2 regions of the Kitasatospora sp. NPDC056446 genome follow, and region 1 is predicted to be linked to the other one. Evidence: riboswitches for the same ligand, from Rfam matches in the RefSeq annotation. Region 1 holds a riboswitch; the other holds the start of a gene.
What was found. Region 1 has a riboswitch for cobalamin ahead of ACFQ6N_RS13565 (HoxN/HupN/NixA family nickel/cobalt transporter). Riboswitches for the same ligand answer to the same signal wherever they lie in the genome.
Positions count from the first base shown of each region.

Region 1 (6,899 bases):
GTCAGGTCGTGCTCCTCCACCGCCAGGCCCGACACCCCGAAGCCCGCCGCGGCGGCCGCGGCGGCCAGCGCGGTGTCCGCCCCCGCCGCCACCGGCAGCCGGGCGAGGTCCGGGGCGATCAGGTGCTCCCCGGAGTCGTCCGGCGGCAGGTCGTCCGGCAGCGCCAGCAGCGCCCGCTCCCCGGTCAGCAGCAGCGTCGCGCCGCAGGGCGCGCAGCCCGTCAGATACCGCACGTTCGCCGCCCGGGTGATCAGCGCCGCGTCGGCCCCGGCCGCGCTGAAGTGCTCCCTCACCCGCTCCCGCCGCCCCGCGTACGCATCCGCCATGCGTCGAGCCTACGAAGCCGCACCCCAAACCGCCCGCCGAGCACCCCCGACAGGACCCCCCGGTGCTTCCCCGCGCGCCCCGCACCACCGTCCGGTTCCGGTCACCGGTCCCGTGACACCCGGCCGCCACTGCGGGCCGCCGACTCACCTCCCGTCACTCGCCGGGGTCGAGCAGCCCCCTCCGGTACGCCGGGACGAGGTTCTGCGGGACCAGCATCTCGCGGCCGTTGAGGGTGATCGGGACCAGCTTCGGCGGCGCCGCCTTCCACTGGGCCCGGCGGTGCCGGGTGTTGCTGCGGGAGGTCTTGCGCTTGGGCACGGCTATCGGGAACTCCTATCGGGTGGGGCCGGAACGGTACGGGAGGAGGGCCGTCTCACGGGCGTTCTTGATCGCCCGGGCCATCGCCCGCTGCTGCCGCGCGGTGAGCCGGGTGACCCGGCGGCTCCTGATCTTGCCCCGGTCGGAGACGAAGCGGCGCAGCAGGTCGGTGTCCTTGTAGTCGATGTACTCGATGCCCGCCGCGATCAGCGGATTGGGCCGGTTCCTCGGCGGGGCGGTTCGGTCGCGCATGACGCGGGAGCTCCGTTCGGTGGTCGGGGTCGGGTCAGTGGTCGGGGTCGGGGTCGGGGTCGGGGTCGGGGTCGGGTCAGTGGACGGGGTCGAGCAGGTCCCGGAAGGCGTCGGGCAGGGCCTTCCAGCCGGGTTCGCCGGCGGCGAGTTCGGCGTCGGTGAGCAGGCAGGAGTCCAGCAGGGCGGTGATGCCGTCGGCGTCCAGCCCCTCGGCGGTGAAGCTGAGCTGCTGGACCCGATCGCCGTGCAGGGGGTGCCAGTCCAGGGCGGCGGCGGCCCGGCGCGCGGGCGGGTAGAGGTCCCAGGCCGCGTCGGGCAGGGCGGTGAGCCAGGGCCCGCACTCCTCGACCGCGAGGTTCGCCCCGGCCGCGTCCCAGGCCAGCATCAGTTCGGGCCGGTTGGCCAGCCAGAACCTGCCGCGGCTGCGCTGCGCCGCCGGGACGAGCAGTTCCAGCGCCCGGTGCAGCCGCTCCGGGTGCAGCGGCCTGCGGCGCTCCCACACCAGGGTGGCGACGCCCGCCTCGTCCCGTTCCTGCGGCAGCAGCGCGATCGCCGGGTTGACCCGGTCCCGGGCGGCGGCGACGTCGAAGCCGCCGAGCGCGGCCCGGGTGAGCGTGCCGGTGCCGAGCCGGACGACCCGGGCGGGGGCGTGGAGCTGGCGCAGCAGTGCGAGCCCCGGCGCGTGCGCCGTGGCGCGCGGCACGGCGAGGGTGGTGGCGTACTCGATCTGGTGGGCGAGCGCCTCCGCGCGGGTGCGTTCGTCCCGGGCGGCGGTGTGCTGTCCGTGCTCGGCCAGGTCGTCGGGGACGGAGAGTTCGCCGACCAGCCGGTCCGGGTCGACGGCGGTGACCACGCCCGCCAGTTCGACCGCGTCCGCGAGTCGCCGCCCGTCCACCTCCCCCGCGGCGATCACCTCGACGGCCGGGTGCGGGTCGCTGCCGCCCCACAGCTCGACGATCGCGAGACCGTACCGGCCCTCGTCGGCGATCTCCAGCAGCCGGGGCAGCAGGTCCTCGCGCAGGGCGCAGCACGGGCAGTCGTTGGCGAGCGGCACGTCGTCCACGTCGAACGGCCCTGCCGCGTCCAGGAGTTCGCGGTGGACCAGGCCGAGCGAGGCGTCCCGCAGGTCGTGCCGCAGCACCACCGCGTCCACCGCGGCGGCGGCCAGTTCCCGTACGGCGGCCCGGCGTTCGTCGGCGTGCAGGCCGGCGACGACGACCACCGGCAGCTTGATCCCGTCCGGCGAGCCGGACACCCCGCTCACCAGCTCGCCTTGCGGACGCCCGGCAGGTACCCGGCGTGGGCCTGCCCGCGCAGGTTGATCCGGGAGAGGCCGAAGGCGCGCAGGTAGCCGCGGGGGCGGCCGTCCACGGCGTCCCGGTTGCGGATCCGGGTGGCACTGGCGTCCCGTGGTTGGCGGGCGAGTTCGGCCTGTGCGGCGGCCCGTTCGGCGGCGGCGGTGCCGGGGTGGGCGATGGTGCGCTTGAGTTCGGCCCGGCGCCGCGCGTACCGCGCGACGATCGCGCGCCGCCGCTCGTTCTTGACGATCTTGCTCCGCTTGGCCATCAGACCTTCTCCCCCCGGGCCCGGATGCGGGCGACGGCGGCGGCGACGCCGATCGAGTCGACGGTGCGGATGCCCTTGGCGCTCAGCGTGAGCCGGACGTAGCGGCCCTCGCCGGGCAGCCAGTAGCGCTTGCGCTGGATGTTGGGGTCGAAGCGGCGGCTGGTGCGGCGGTGCGAGTGCGAGATCGCGTTGCCGAACCCGGGGCGGCGGCCGGTGAGTTGGCAGTGGGCGGACATGGGTGCTCCCTGGCGTCCGGGAATGGGCGGGGACAGGGCTCACGTTACACCAGATGAAAATGAATTCCATTTCGGTGTACGGTTCCGGTCCAGCACCCGACCCAGCACCCCAGGCCCCAGGAGGACACCCCATGGCCCGCAGCGAACTGCGCCCCGTGATCAAGCTCCGCTCCACCGCCGGCACCGGGTTCACGTACGTGACCCGCAAGAACCGCCGCAACGACCCGGACCGCATCGTCCTGCGCAAGTACGACCCGGTCGCGGGCCGGCACGTCGACTTCCGCGAAGAGCGCTGAACGCCGGAACGGCGCCTCCCCGGCCGGGGAGGCGCCGTTCCGCGGGGACGCGCTCACGACCCTTCGGGCACCCAGCGCTTCTCGACCTTGGCGAGCTTCCAGTAGCCGATCGCCAGCGCCCAGACCACCACGAACAGCCCGGCGATCGCGTAGCCGACGTTGTCCAGCGAGATGTTCGCGATCCAGCCGGTCACCGGGTCGGTCAGGTCGAACTTCTCGTGCAGCACCCCGACCAGCTCGATGGTGCCGATGATGAAGGCCACCGCGATCGACAGCCCGGTGATGGTCAGGTTGTAGTAGACCTTGCGCACCGGGTTGGAGAAGGCCCACTGGTACGCGAAGTTCATGAACGTCCCGTCCAGGGTGTCGAACAGGCTCATCCCGGCCGCGAACAGCAGCGGCAGGCAGACGATCGCGTACCAGGGCAGCCCGGCGGCCGCGCCCGAGCCGGCCATCACCATCAGGGTGACCTCGGTCGCGGTGTCGAAGCCCAGCCCCAGCACCATGCCGACCGGGAACATCTGCCCGGGCCGGGTGATCGAGCGGGTCGCCCGGTTCAGCACCCGGGCCATGAAGCCGCGCGAGTCCAGGTGCGCCTCCAGCTCCGCCTCGTCGAACTTCCCGGCCCGCATCGAGCGGAACACCTTGAGGATGCCGAACAGCGCCGCCAGGTTGAGCGCGCCGATCAGGTAGAGGAAGGCGCCGGAGGCCGTGGTGCCGACCAGCCCGAGCCACTTGTGGGTGGCCGACTCGTCGTCCATCAGCGTGTTCGCCAGCTGCGCGCCGCCCGCCACCAGGGCGGCCATGATGACCACCATCGAGGAGTGCCCGAGCGCGAACCAGAAGCCCACCGAGACCGGCCGCTTGCCGTCCGCCATCAGCTTGCGGGTGGTGTTGTCGATCACCGCGATGTGGTCGGCGTCGAAGGCGTGCCGCATCCCGAGGGTGTACGCGGTGATGCCCAGGCCCACCCCGAAGACCTGGGTGCCGACCGTGTACCCCTCGGGGGCCACCAGGAAGACGAGCGTCCCGAAGGCCACCACGTGCATGGCCAGGATCACCCCCATCAATCCGGCGGTGCGCAGGGTGTCCTCGCGCTTCCATCTGAAGGCGGGCAGCGCCGACGGCACCGCTTTCGCGTCCGCGGCGACGGTTTCGGGCAGGGTCATGTCCGGATCACGCTCCAACACCTCGTGGAATGACGTCGTGAAGTGCCGTGGCCGGTCTCCTGGCTTACGGGACGTCCGAGTCCGCCTTCCCAGGTGCGCGGGGCACCCAGTGGCGTCGTGGACACGGACGGCGTTCCCTCGCGGACGAAGGAACTGACCCGATCACAGTGGCGAGGGCCGCTCCGGACTTGGACCCCTGGGGGTCCGTCACCGGTCTTCCCGAGCACCACGGCGGGGAACACCGTAGGGGCCGCGCCCGACCCGTGCAAGGCTGCGCACCTGCGCAGGTGTCCAGGATCACAGCCCCGCTCCTGCGAGAATGCGGACATGCATCTCGTACCGGCCGAACGCGCGGGCCACCGCACCATCGACGGACACCGGGTCTGCGAGGCCATCGCCGCGATCGGCGACACCGCGCACGTCCGGTCCTGGGCCGAGCGGTTCTCCCTGCTCGCCGACCCCGGGCGGCTCGCCCTGCTGCTCGCCCTCCACCGGGCCGGCCCGCTCGCCGTCACCGACCTCGCGGTCGCCACCGGCATGCGCGACCCCGCCGTCTCCCAGGCCCTGCGGCTGCTGCGCACGGCCGGCGTGGTCACCGGCGACAAGGACGGCCGTGTGGTGCGCTACCGGCTCGTGGACGAGAGCATGCGCCCCCTCCTCGACGAATGCGCCGCCGGCGAGCACCACGAGCCCACCGCCGCGGCCGGCTGACCGACACTCGGGGAACAGCGCCCGGCGCGCACCCCGGGTGAGTACGATCATGCTGTGCCGTCCCACCCCCACGCCTGGCCCGCCGACCGATGGAACACCGACCCGGTCAAGGCCCGCGTGCTGGCGGTCGCCCGCACCCTCACCTCGGCCACCCGGGTCCTGGACGTCCTCGCCCTGCTGAGCCCGGCCGGCATCGAGCGGTACTTCACCGTCAACCCCGGCTCCGTCTTCGCCGACCGCGCCCTGGACGACTACCTGCACGACCTGCCCGGCTACACCGTCCTGGACTGGGAGGACGCCGTCCGCCTCCCCTTCGACCTGGCCGTCGCCTGTGCCGTCCACTCCTCCATGCACCGCCTGGACGCCCGGCTGGTCGTCCTCCCGCACGGCGCCGGCTACAACCGCCTGGTGGCCGAGTCCACCGGCGACACGGTCAGCTCCGCCGGCCTGTCCCGCAACGAACTCACCCACCACGGGCGGGTGTTCGTGGACGCCCTCGGCCTCTCCCACCCCGAACAGCTGGACCGGCTTCGGTCCTCCTGCCCGGAGGCACTGGACGTCGCCCAGGTGGTCGGCGACCCGTGCTTCGACCGGATGCTCGCCAGCCGGCGCTCCCGCGACGCCTACCGCGCCGCGCTCGGCGCCACCGGCCGCCGACGGCTCGTCGTCGTCAGCTCCACCTGGAGCGAGCACTCGTCACTGGGCAGCCACCCCCGGCTGCCCCAGCGGCTGGTCCGCCAACTGCCCGCCGACGAGTACACGGTGGCCGTCGTCCTACACCCCAACGTCTGGAGCCGGCACGACCCCCGGGCCCTGCTCGACGACGCCCGGCGGATGGGCCTGCGCCTGATCCCGCCCCACCAGGGCTGGCAGGCCGCGCTCGTCGCCGCCGACTGCGTGATCGGCGACCACGGCTCGGTCACCGTCTACGGCGCCGCCCTGGAGCACCGCACCCTGCTCGTCGCCACCGGCGCCGCCGAACTCGACCCGCGCTCCCCCGGCTACGCCTTCGGCCAGGCCGCACCCCTGCTCGACCCGGACGGGGACCTCGCCGCCCAGCTGGAACTGGCCTTCGCCCAGGCGCCGGCCGACCTCCGGGAGATCACCGGCCGCGCACTCGCCCACCCCGGCGGATCCGCCCGGCTGCTGCGCCCGCTGCTCTACTCCTTCCTGGACCGGCTGGACGAGCCCCGGGACGAACCGGCCCTGCCGCCCTACCCCCGGCCCGTCCCCTGCCCCGGGGACACCGACCGGCCCACCGCGTACGAGGTCGAGGGCAGGAGCGAGGGCCCGGAGGTCAGCCTGCGGCGCTACCCCTTCGACCCCCACGACCACACCCCGCGCGGCTTCCACGCCCTGACCGACGACCACCCCGGCGACGCCCTGCGCTACACGGCCGAGGTCCTCGCCCGCACCGAGGCCCACGCCGAACGCCCCGCCGCCCGCTGGCTCGCCGACACCGCCGCCGAACTCCCCGGCCTCGCCGTCGCGGTGGCCGCCCTCGGCCCCGACCGCCACCTGCTGCGGCTGCACACCGGCCGGCTGCTGGAGGCCCGCGCCGAACCGGGCTGGGGCGCCCCGGACCCCGGCATCGACCCGCTGCTGCTCGGCTCCGCCGTCGCCTGCCGGCTCGCCGACGGCGGCGACCCGGCCGACCTCACCGAGCACGGCCTCACCGTCCGCACCGGGGAGCAGCGCACCCGGGTCTCGTTCACGGCCGAGCCCTGACCGGGCCCTGGACCTGACCGAGCCGGGGCGGGCCGCTACCCCCGCAGCTCGCGCAGCCGCTCCCGGCTGCGCTCCGCCAGCTCCTCGTCGGCCAGTTCCTCCGCGAGGCTGACGAGCAGGCCGTGCGCCTGCGCCTCCTTCGCGTACTGGCTCCGTTCCCTGGCCTGCCGGGCGCAGTCACGGGCCTGGGCGACGGCGAGGGCGAGCTGTCCGAGCGCCCGGTGGGCCCGGGCCCGGACCAGCGGGAGCTTCATCAGCATGTCGTTGTCCCGGCCGGCCTCGGCCTGGGCCGTGGC
Region 1 is NZ_JBHTRF010000017.1:120,948-127,846, reverse strand. It holds gene ACFQ6N_RS13600 (aminopeptidase P family protein) at 1-326, opposite strand, end outside; gene rpmF (50S ribosomal protein L32) at 481-651, opposite strand; gene rpsR (30S ribosomal protein S18) at 661-897, opposite strand; gene ACFQ6N_RS13585 (CobW family GTP-binding protein) at 974-2,161, opposite strand; gene rpsN (30S ribosomal protein S14) at 2,158-2,463, opposite strand; gene rpmB (50S ribosomal protein L28) at 2,463-2,699, opposite strand; gene rpmG (50S ribosomal protein L33) at 2,831-2,995, shown strand; gene ACFQ6N_RS13565 (HoxN/HupN/NixA family nickel/cobalt transporter) at 3,049-4,164, opposite strand; cobalamin riboswitch at 4,196-4,410, opposite strand; gene ACFQ6N_RS13560 (ArsR/SmtB family transcription factor) at 4,492-4,875, shown strand; gene ACFQ6N_RS13555 (hypothetical protein) at 4,930-6,603, shown strand; gene ACFQ6N_RS13550 (AAA family ATPase) at 6,639-6,899, opposite strand, start outside.

Region 2 (6,899 bases), on a different contig from region 1:
CACCGTGGAGCAGCTCCGGGAGGCCCAGGAGGAGGTCCTGGGCTACCTGCGCGACCTGACGGCCCGCAAGCGCGCACAGCCGGAGGACGACGTCCTCAGCCGACTCGCGGCGCGGGACGACCTGACTCCGGAGGACGCGGCCGCCATGGGCGTGCTGCTGCTGGTCGCCGGGCACGAGACGACCGCGAACATGATCGCGCTGTCGACCGCGCTGCTGCTGGAGCACCCCGAGCAGATCCCCGGCCTGGCCGACCCGGCCACCCTGCCGGGCGCGGTGGAGGAGCTGTTGCGGCTGCTGACCATCGTGCACACCGGCCTGCCCCGGGTGGCGCTGGAGGACGTGGAGCTGGGCGGCGTCACCGTCCGGGCCGGGGAGGGCGTGATGGCGATGCTCTCCACCGCCAACCGGGACGAGGCGGCGTTCGGCGGCGCCGGCCATCGGGCGACGGACGAGCTGGACCTGTACCGGGACGCCCGGCGGCACCTGGCGTTCGGCTTCGGCGTGCACCAGTGCCTGGGCCAGCCGCTGGCCCGCGCCGAACTCCAGATCGCCCTGGAGACGCTGTTCCGCCGGCTGCCGGGGCTGCGGCCGGCCGGCGAGCGCGAGTTCCGTACCGAGTCGTTCATCTACGGGATGCGGTCACTGCCCGTGGCCTGGTGACCGGGGCCCAGTGGAGAACTCTCACCGGATCGTGTGCCGGATGCCGCGCCTGCGCAGGTAGGCGCGGCACGGGCCGTCGCATTCCCGACGCGGCCTGCGGGGTACGCCGTCGCCCCGGCGGGTACGGCTACCCGCCCTGCCCGGCCGCGGTGGCGAGTTCGTCGAGCAGCGCGGTGACGGCGGCCTCGGTGAACCGGTAGCCGCCGGCGGTCTCGGCGATGCGGCCCGAGGCGGTGCGGGAGTTCCACCACTCTTCGAGGAAGCCGGGGGCGTATCCGCCGGTGCGGAAGCCGTACTGCTCGGGGTCGAGGCCGAAGGCGATCATGAGCTCGTAGTCCGGCAGTGTGTAGGAACGCTCGCTCTGCGGAGGCGTCCTCAGGTACCGCTCGAAGGAGTCGACCCGGTTGAAGCCGGTGAACAGCCAGAACAGGTAGTCGTACATCAGCATGGAGCGCGCGTCGGCGTGCAGGGCGAAGAACCCCTTGTCGTGCACGACTGCCTCGGCGAGCGCGCGCATTCGCCGGTCCGCGTCGGGCAGGACGTCCGCGACCTCGCGGAAGGCACGTAGGAGGACCGGGGAGAAGCTGCCGTCGCGCACCGTGGCCAGGGCGTCGAGCCGGTCCTGCTCCGAGGTGTCGTAGACGGACTCGTCGACCAGGCCCCTGACGAACGCCTCGAAGTTCTCGGCGACCGGGGTGATCGCGAAGTCGTTCTCCTGGTCGACGTGCACCACGGTCGGCTCGCCGTGACTGCCGCACGCGCGGTAGTCGAGGGCGAGCATGTCGTGGCCGGCCGAGGGCATGTCGGCGAAGTAGACACCGATGTCGGGGTACTCCCACATGTCGATCCAGAACAGGCTGCCGAACTCGCCGCCGAGCGATTGCGGCCGGGTCCGCCCGATGCCCCGGATACCGGTGATCTCGATGTAGTCCTCGGCCCAGGACGTCGCCTCGGGCATGGGGAAGCAGGTCCGGGCCGGGGTGCCGCCGTTGTGCGCGGTCATCAGCGCGACGTAGGAGCCGGGCAGGCGGTACCCGCCGAGCTCGTCCTCCAACGCCTCGATCGACTCCCGCGAGGGCGGCGCCTCCTCCACGTACTCCTTGAGCGCGTACGCCGAGTCGTCCCAGAACCCGGCGACGTCGAAGCCCTCGAAGTGTCCCACCGCATCCTCCTGTGCCTACTCGTCCGGCGATTGTACGTTCGGTTCCCGGCCGACGGCGGCGTCAGGGAGCTCTCCGGGCCGGAGTACCCCGGACTGCCCGTCAAGGTGCCCGTCAAGGTCGACGCGTAGCGGGGCTCGCACCGCTCCCGTGCCGTGGTGGCCGCGGTCAGCCGCCGTGGTGGCCCGTCTGCTCCCTCCTGCGGCGGGGGAGCCGGTGGGACTCGACCGGCCGTCCGCCCGCCAGGTGCTCGGTGACGATGCGGCCGGCGGCGGCCGGGTCGACGCTCCCGTACCAGACGTCGTCCGGCTGCACGCTGGCGACGGGGGCCTGGTTGCAGGGGAACTGGCACCCCGTCTGGGTGACGAGCACGTCGTCGTCGCCGAGGCCGTGCTCGGTCAGTGCCTGGACGAGGGCGCGCAGTCCCTCCTCCGCGCCCATGGCCGTGCACCGCGGGCCGCGGCACACCAGGACCTGGTGCCGGTGGCCGGTGACGTCCTCCCAGGCCGCGGACGTGAGGCCGGGCTCCTCGCCGGTGATGGGCCTGGTCACCGCGGCCACCGCGGCGACCGCCTCCGGCGAGTCGGCGAGGCGGGTCGCGACGAGGAGTTCGGGGCGGTGGCCCGCGCGCTCACGCCACCAGTACGCGGCGATCCGCCGCAGCCAGGACTGGGCCGGGCCGGAGGCCACGAGGCGGACGCCGACCAGGACCACGCTCTCGGTGCCCGCGTCGGCCAGCCTGGTCAGCTCGGCCGACAGGGAGGGGTCCGCCTGCTGGAGGAACGCGATCGAGGCCCGGTGCGACGCGGCCGTGCGGAGGAGTTCGTCACGGCGGACGGCCTCCCCGACCGACATGCCGACCAGGAGCACGGCACTGCGGCGGGCGGGGGCGTCCGGGGCGGGGGAGGTCATGGTGTCGTCCTTTCGTGCAGCAGTCCGTTCCACCGGATGTGCGGCCTGTCGTGCCGGGGGTGCCGTTCCACGGTGACGTCGACGCCGTAGACGTGCGCGATCGTGGGCGGGGTGAGCACCTCGGAGGTGGGCCCGTGGGCGACCAGCCGGCCGTCGAGCAGGACGGCGACCTCGTCGCAGTAGGCGGCGGCGAGTTCGAGGTCGTGCAGCGCGGCCACCGTGGTGATGCCCAGCCCGCGTACGGCGCCCAGGAAGCCGAGTTGGTGGCGCAGGTCGAGGTGGTTGGTGGGCTCGTCGAGCAGGAGCACGCCGGGCTCCTGCACCAGCGCCCGGGCGAGCTGGACCCGCTGCCGCTCGCCGCCCGACAGCGTCGGCCAGGACCGGTCGAGCAGATGGCCGACGTCGGCCGCGGCGACGGCGCCGGCGAACACCGATTGCTCGTGGGCGCCGGTGGCGGAGTCCGTCGGCACGGGCCAGCGGCCGCGGTGCGGTGTGCGTCCGAGCTCGATGACCTGACGGACCGGCAGCGACAGCCGGGTGTCCGCCTGCTGCTCCATGAAGGCCACCCGCCGTGCCCGCCGGCGGGCCGTGAGCACGTGGAGGTCCTCGCCGTCCAGGAGGACCCGGCCCGCGCTCGGCCGGGTCAGTCCGGCGACCGCGCGCAGCAGGGTGGTCTTCCCGGCGCCGTTGGGCCCGAGCAGGCCCGTGATCCGGCCGGGGCGGAACGCGAGCGAGACCGCGTCCAGCAGGGTGGCTCCGCCGGCGCGCACCCGCAGTCCCTCCGCGCGCAGCTCGACGGGGGGTGTCGCCGTCACCGCGCACCCCCGTCGGCCCGTCCCTGGCGCCACAGCAGCCAGGCGAAGAAGGGCGCTCCGAGCCCGGCCGTGATGACGCCGACGGGGATCTCCCGGTCGGGGAGGACCGAGCGCGCCAGGACGTCGCTGCCCACCAGGAGGGACGCGCCGACCAGTGCCGACACGGGCAGCAGGAGGGCGTGGCGCGGGCCGCAGACGAGACGGACCACGTGCGGTACGACCAGGCCGAGGAACCCGATGACGCCGGTGTGGGCGACCAGGCACGCGGTCACCAGCGCGGCGGTGGCGACGAGGACCCAGCGGGTGCGCTCGACGTGGACGCCGAGGGAGCGGGCGGCGGTCTCGCCGAAGGCGAAGGCGTCCAGGTCGCGGGCCGAGGAGGCCAGGACCGTGACACCGACCAGCGCCACCGCCGTCAGGAAGACGGCGGTGGGCCACCGCACGCCGGCGACCGAGCCCAGCGTCCACTCCATGACACCGCGTGCCGCGTTGCGGTCCCCGAGGACCATCACGACGAACGAGGTGTAGGCCCCGCACATCTGTCCCACGGCGATGCCGGCGAGCACGGTCCGGGTGGTCGGTAGCGACCGGGTGCGCGCGCCGGCCAGTGCCAGGACGACGACGGCGGCGAGCAGGGCGCCGGCGAAGGCCGCCGTCGACACCGCGCCGGTGCCCAGGGCACCGGACACGCCGACGCCGAGGACGATCACGGTGACCGCGCCGGCGGCGGCTCCGTCCGAGATCCCGAGCAGGAAGGGATCGGCCAGGTCGTTCCCGGTCAGCGTCTGCAGCACGGCGCCGCAGACCGCGAGGCCGGCGCCGGTGGCAGCCGCTCCCAGGACCCGCGGCAGCCGCAACTGCCAGACGATCTGGTCGTCCAGCAGCGTCACCTGCGGGTCGCCCAGACCGAGACGGCGCAGCACGACGTCGATCACCGTCCCGACCGGTTCGTGCCGCGAGCCCACGGCGAGGCCGAGCAGCACGGTGGCCAGGAGCAGGGCCGCGCCGACGGCCAGGGCCGCCGGGGGGGGGGCCCCCCCCCCGGGGGCCCCCCCGGGCGGCCGCCGCGCGGGCCGGGGCGGGGGCGGCGGGGCCCGGACCGGCGGGCCGCGCGACGGCGGGGTGGGGTGCGTCGGGGTGGGGCGCGGCGGGGTGGGGCGCGGTCATGAACCCGGGTGCAGTCGGCCCAGCCCCGCGGACACCCGGGCGGCGCCGTCGGCGAGCAGGACGCCGGGGGTCGACTCCGAGAACGGCACCACCACGAAGGCCTTGCGCTGTACGGCGGTGAGCTTGCCCAGCACCGGGTCGTTCGTCAGGTAGTCGATCTTGGACTGGGCCGTGTCCCAGCCGGCGTCCGCGACCACGATGGCGTCCGGGTCCGCCGCGACGACCTTCTCCCAGCTGACGTTCTGCCAGCCGCCGGGCAGGTCCGCGAAGACGTTGCGGGCGCCCACGGCGTCCAGCACGAGCTGGGGCCCGCCGTGGCCCGCGCCGACGAACGGCGCCTTGGTGTCCGAGTCGAACCACAGGACCTTCGGGTCCTTGCCCGCGGCCGCCGCCGTGAACCCGGCGAGCTGCTGCTCCTGCTGCTGCCGGATCGCGGTGGCCCGCTCCGTGACACCGAAGACCCTGGCGACGTCGTCCAGTTCGCCCCACACCGCCTGCCAGGTCGGCGGCGGCACCTGGCTCTTGTCCGAGCAGCCGAACGGGGACAGGTACGACGGGATGCCCTGGCCGCGCAGCTCCTCCCGGGTGCCCGCGACCTTGGCGGTGAAGGCGCTGGAGTAGGAGGCGTACAGGAAGTCGGGACGGGCCGCGAGGAGCTTCTCCTTCGTCGGGTAGTCCTTGGAGAGCACCGGGACGGAGTCGTAGGCCGCCTTCCACTTCTCCGGGACGGCGTCGTCGAGGTAGGCGGTACCGGCCATCCGGGACTGCAGGCCGAGCGCCAGGGCGACCTCGGTGGCCCCCTGGTTGAGCGTCACCAGCCGGTCGGGCGGCGCGCCGACCGTCACGGTGGTCCCGCAGTTGTCCACGCTGACCGGCGCGGCGCTGCCGGTCGTCCCGCCGGAGGCGACGGGTGCGGGGGCGCCCGCGCAGGCTCCCAGCACGCCGACGGATAGCAGGGCCGCGACCGCCCGGCCGACATGTGTGCCGACACGTGTCGGACCTGTGGGACGTACAGAACGTATGGGACGTACAGAACGTATGGGACGAACTGATCGCATGGACGGCATGGATCGTAGGGATCGGACCGGATGCGGGTACGGCAGATCGCTGGGCACGTGTTCTCCAAAACCCTCGTGGAACATGTCGCGCCGTGGCCGGTCTCCTGGCTTCCGCATCGACGTGCCGCGGCCGACCTTCCCAAGCGGCTCTTCCAGCCCGCCCAGTGGTCCCGACCGCTGGGAAAGCCGGTCGGCGAGGGCCGCGGTACTCCGCGGCAACAGTGGCGAGGGCCGCACCGGACTCAGACCGGTTTCCCGTACACCACGGCGTTGGCACGCTATCAGGCACGGTCAGGCCGGTGAGGGCCAGGTCACGGGATGATCGTCTGGATCGCTCGTGGGGGGTGGCGGATGGACCGGCCTGACGGCCCGTCCGGTGCCGCCGGTCAGGTGCGCGCGTCCGGTGCGCCGGTCAGGGCCGCCGGACGGCCGCCTCGTCCAGCGACAGGGTCCGCGCGGTGGCGTCGACCGTCGCCCGCACGCCGAGCGGCAGCGGCAGGTTCGGCCCGGCGTGGCCGAACTCCACCTGCCCGAGCACCGGCAGGTCCCGGTCGCCGACCACGTCCAGCACGACCTCGCGCAGCGCCGGGACGTCCGTGCCGCAGCCGGCGGCGGCCACCTGGTGCGGCACGCCGACGACCATCCCCGCGATCCGGTCGAGCACCCCGGCGAGGCGCAGCACGTGCAGGTCGTGCCAGAGGGCCGACAGCGGGCGGTCCACCTCCTCCCAGAAGAGCAGCGCGCCGTCGAAGCGCTCGGCCGGCAGGGCGAAGGGTGTCGCCTGAAGGGCCACCAGGCGGCCGAGCAGCCCGCCGATCAGCGGTCCGCTCGCCCGCCCGGCCCGCCAGCACTCCCAGGAGGCGGAGGCCGGCAGCGGCCCGAGCGGCTCGGCCGCCGACAGCAGCCGGCCGTAGACCCCGGCGAGCTCCGCCCGGCGGGCGGCCGTGGCCGCGCTCTGCCAGGAGCCGCCCAGGCCGTAGGTCGCCATGTCGCCGTGTATGCCGACCAGCCCCGTCCTGCCGAACAGTGCCAGGTGGACCAGTGAGAGGTCGCTGCAGCCCAGGAACGGCTTGGGGTCGGCCCGTACCGCGTCCATGTCCAGCAGGTCCAGGTAGCCGACCGCGGC
Region 2 is NZ_JBHTRF010000001.1:213,508-220,406, forward strand. It holds gene ACFQ6N_RS01045 (cytochrome P450) at 1-661, shown strand, start outside; gene ACFQ6N_RS01050 (SMI1/KNR4 family protein) at 789-1,823, opposite strand; gene ACFQ6N_RS01055 (ferredoxin) at 1,990-2,733, opposite strand; gene ACFQ6N_RS01060 (ABC transporter ATP-binding protein) at 2,730-3,548, opposite strand; gene ACFQ6N_RS01065 (FecCD family ABC transporter permease) at 3,545-4,531, opposite strand; gene ACFQ6N_RS01070 (ABC transporter substrate-binding protein) at 4,712-5,656, opposite strand; cobalamin riboswitch at 5,850-6,055, opposite strand; gene ACFQ6N_RS01075 (LD-carboxypeptidase) at 6,186-6,899, opposite strand, start outside.
Region 2: another riboswitch for cobalamin. It lies ahead of ACFQ6N_RS01070 (ABC transporter substrate-binding protein); the one in region 1 lies ahead of ACFQ6N_RS13565 (HoxN/HupN/NixA family nickel/cobalt transporter).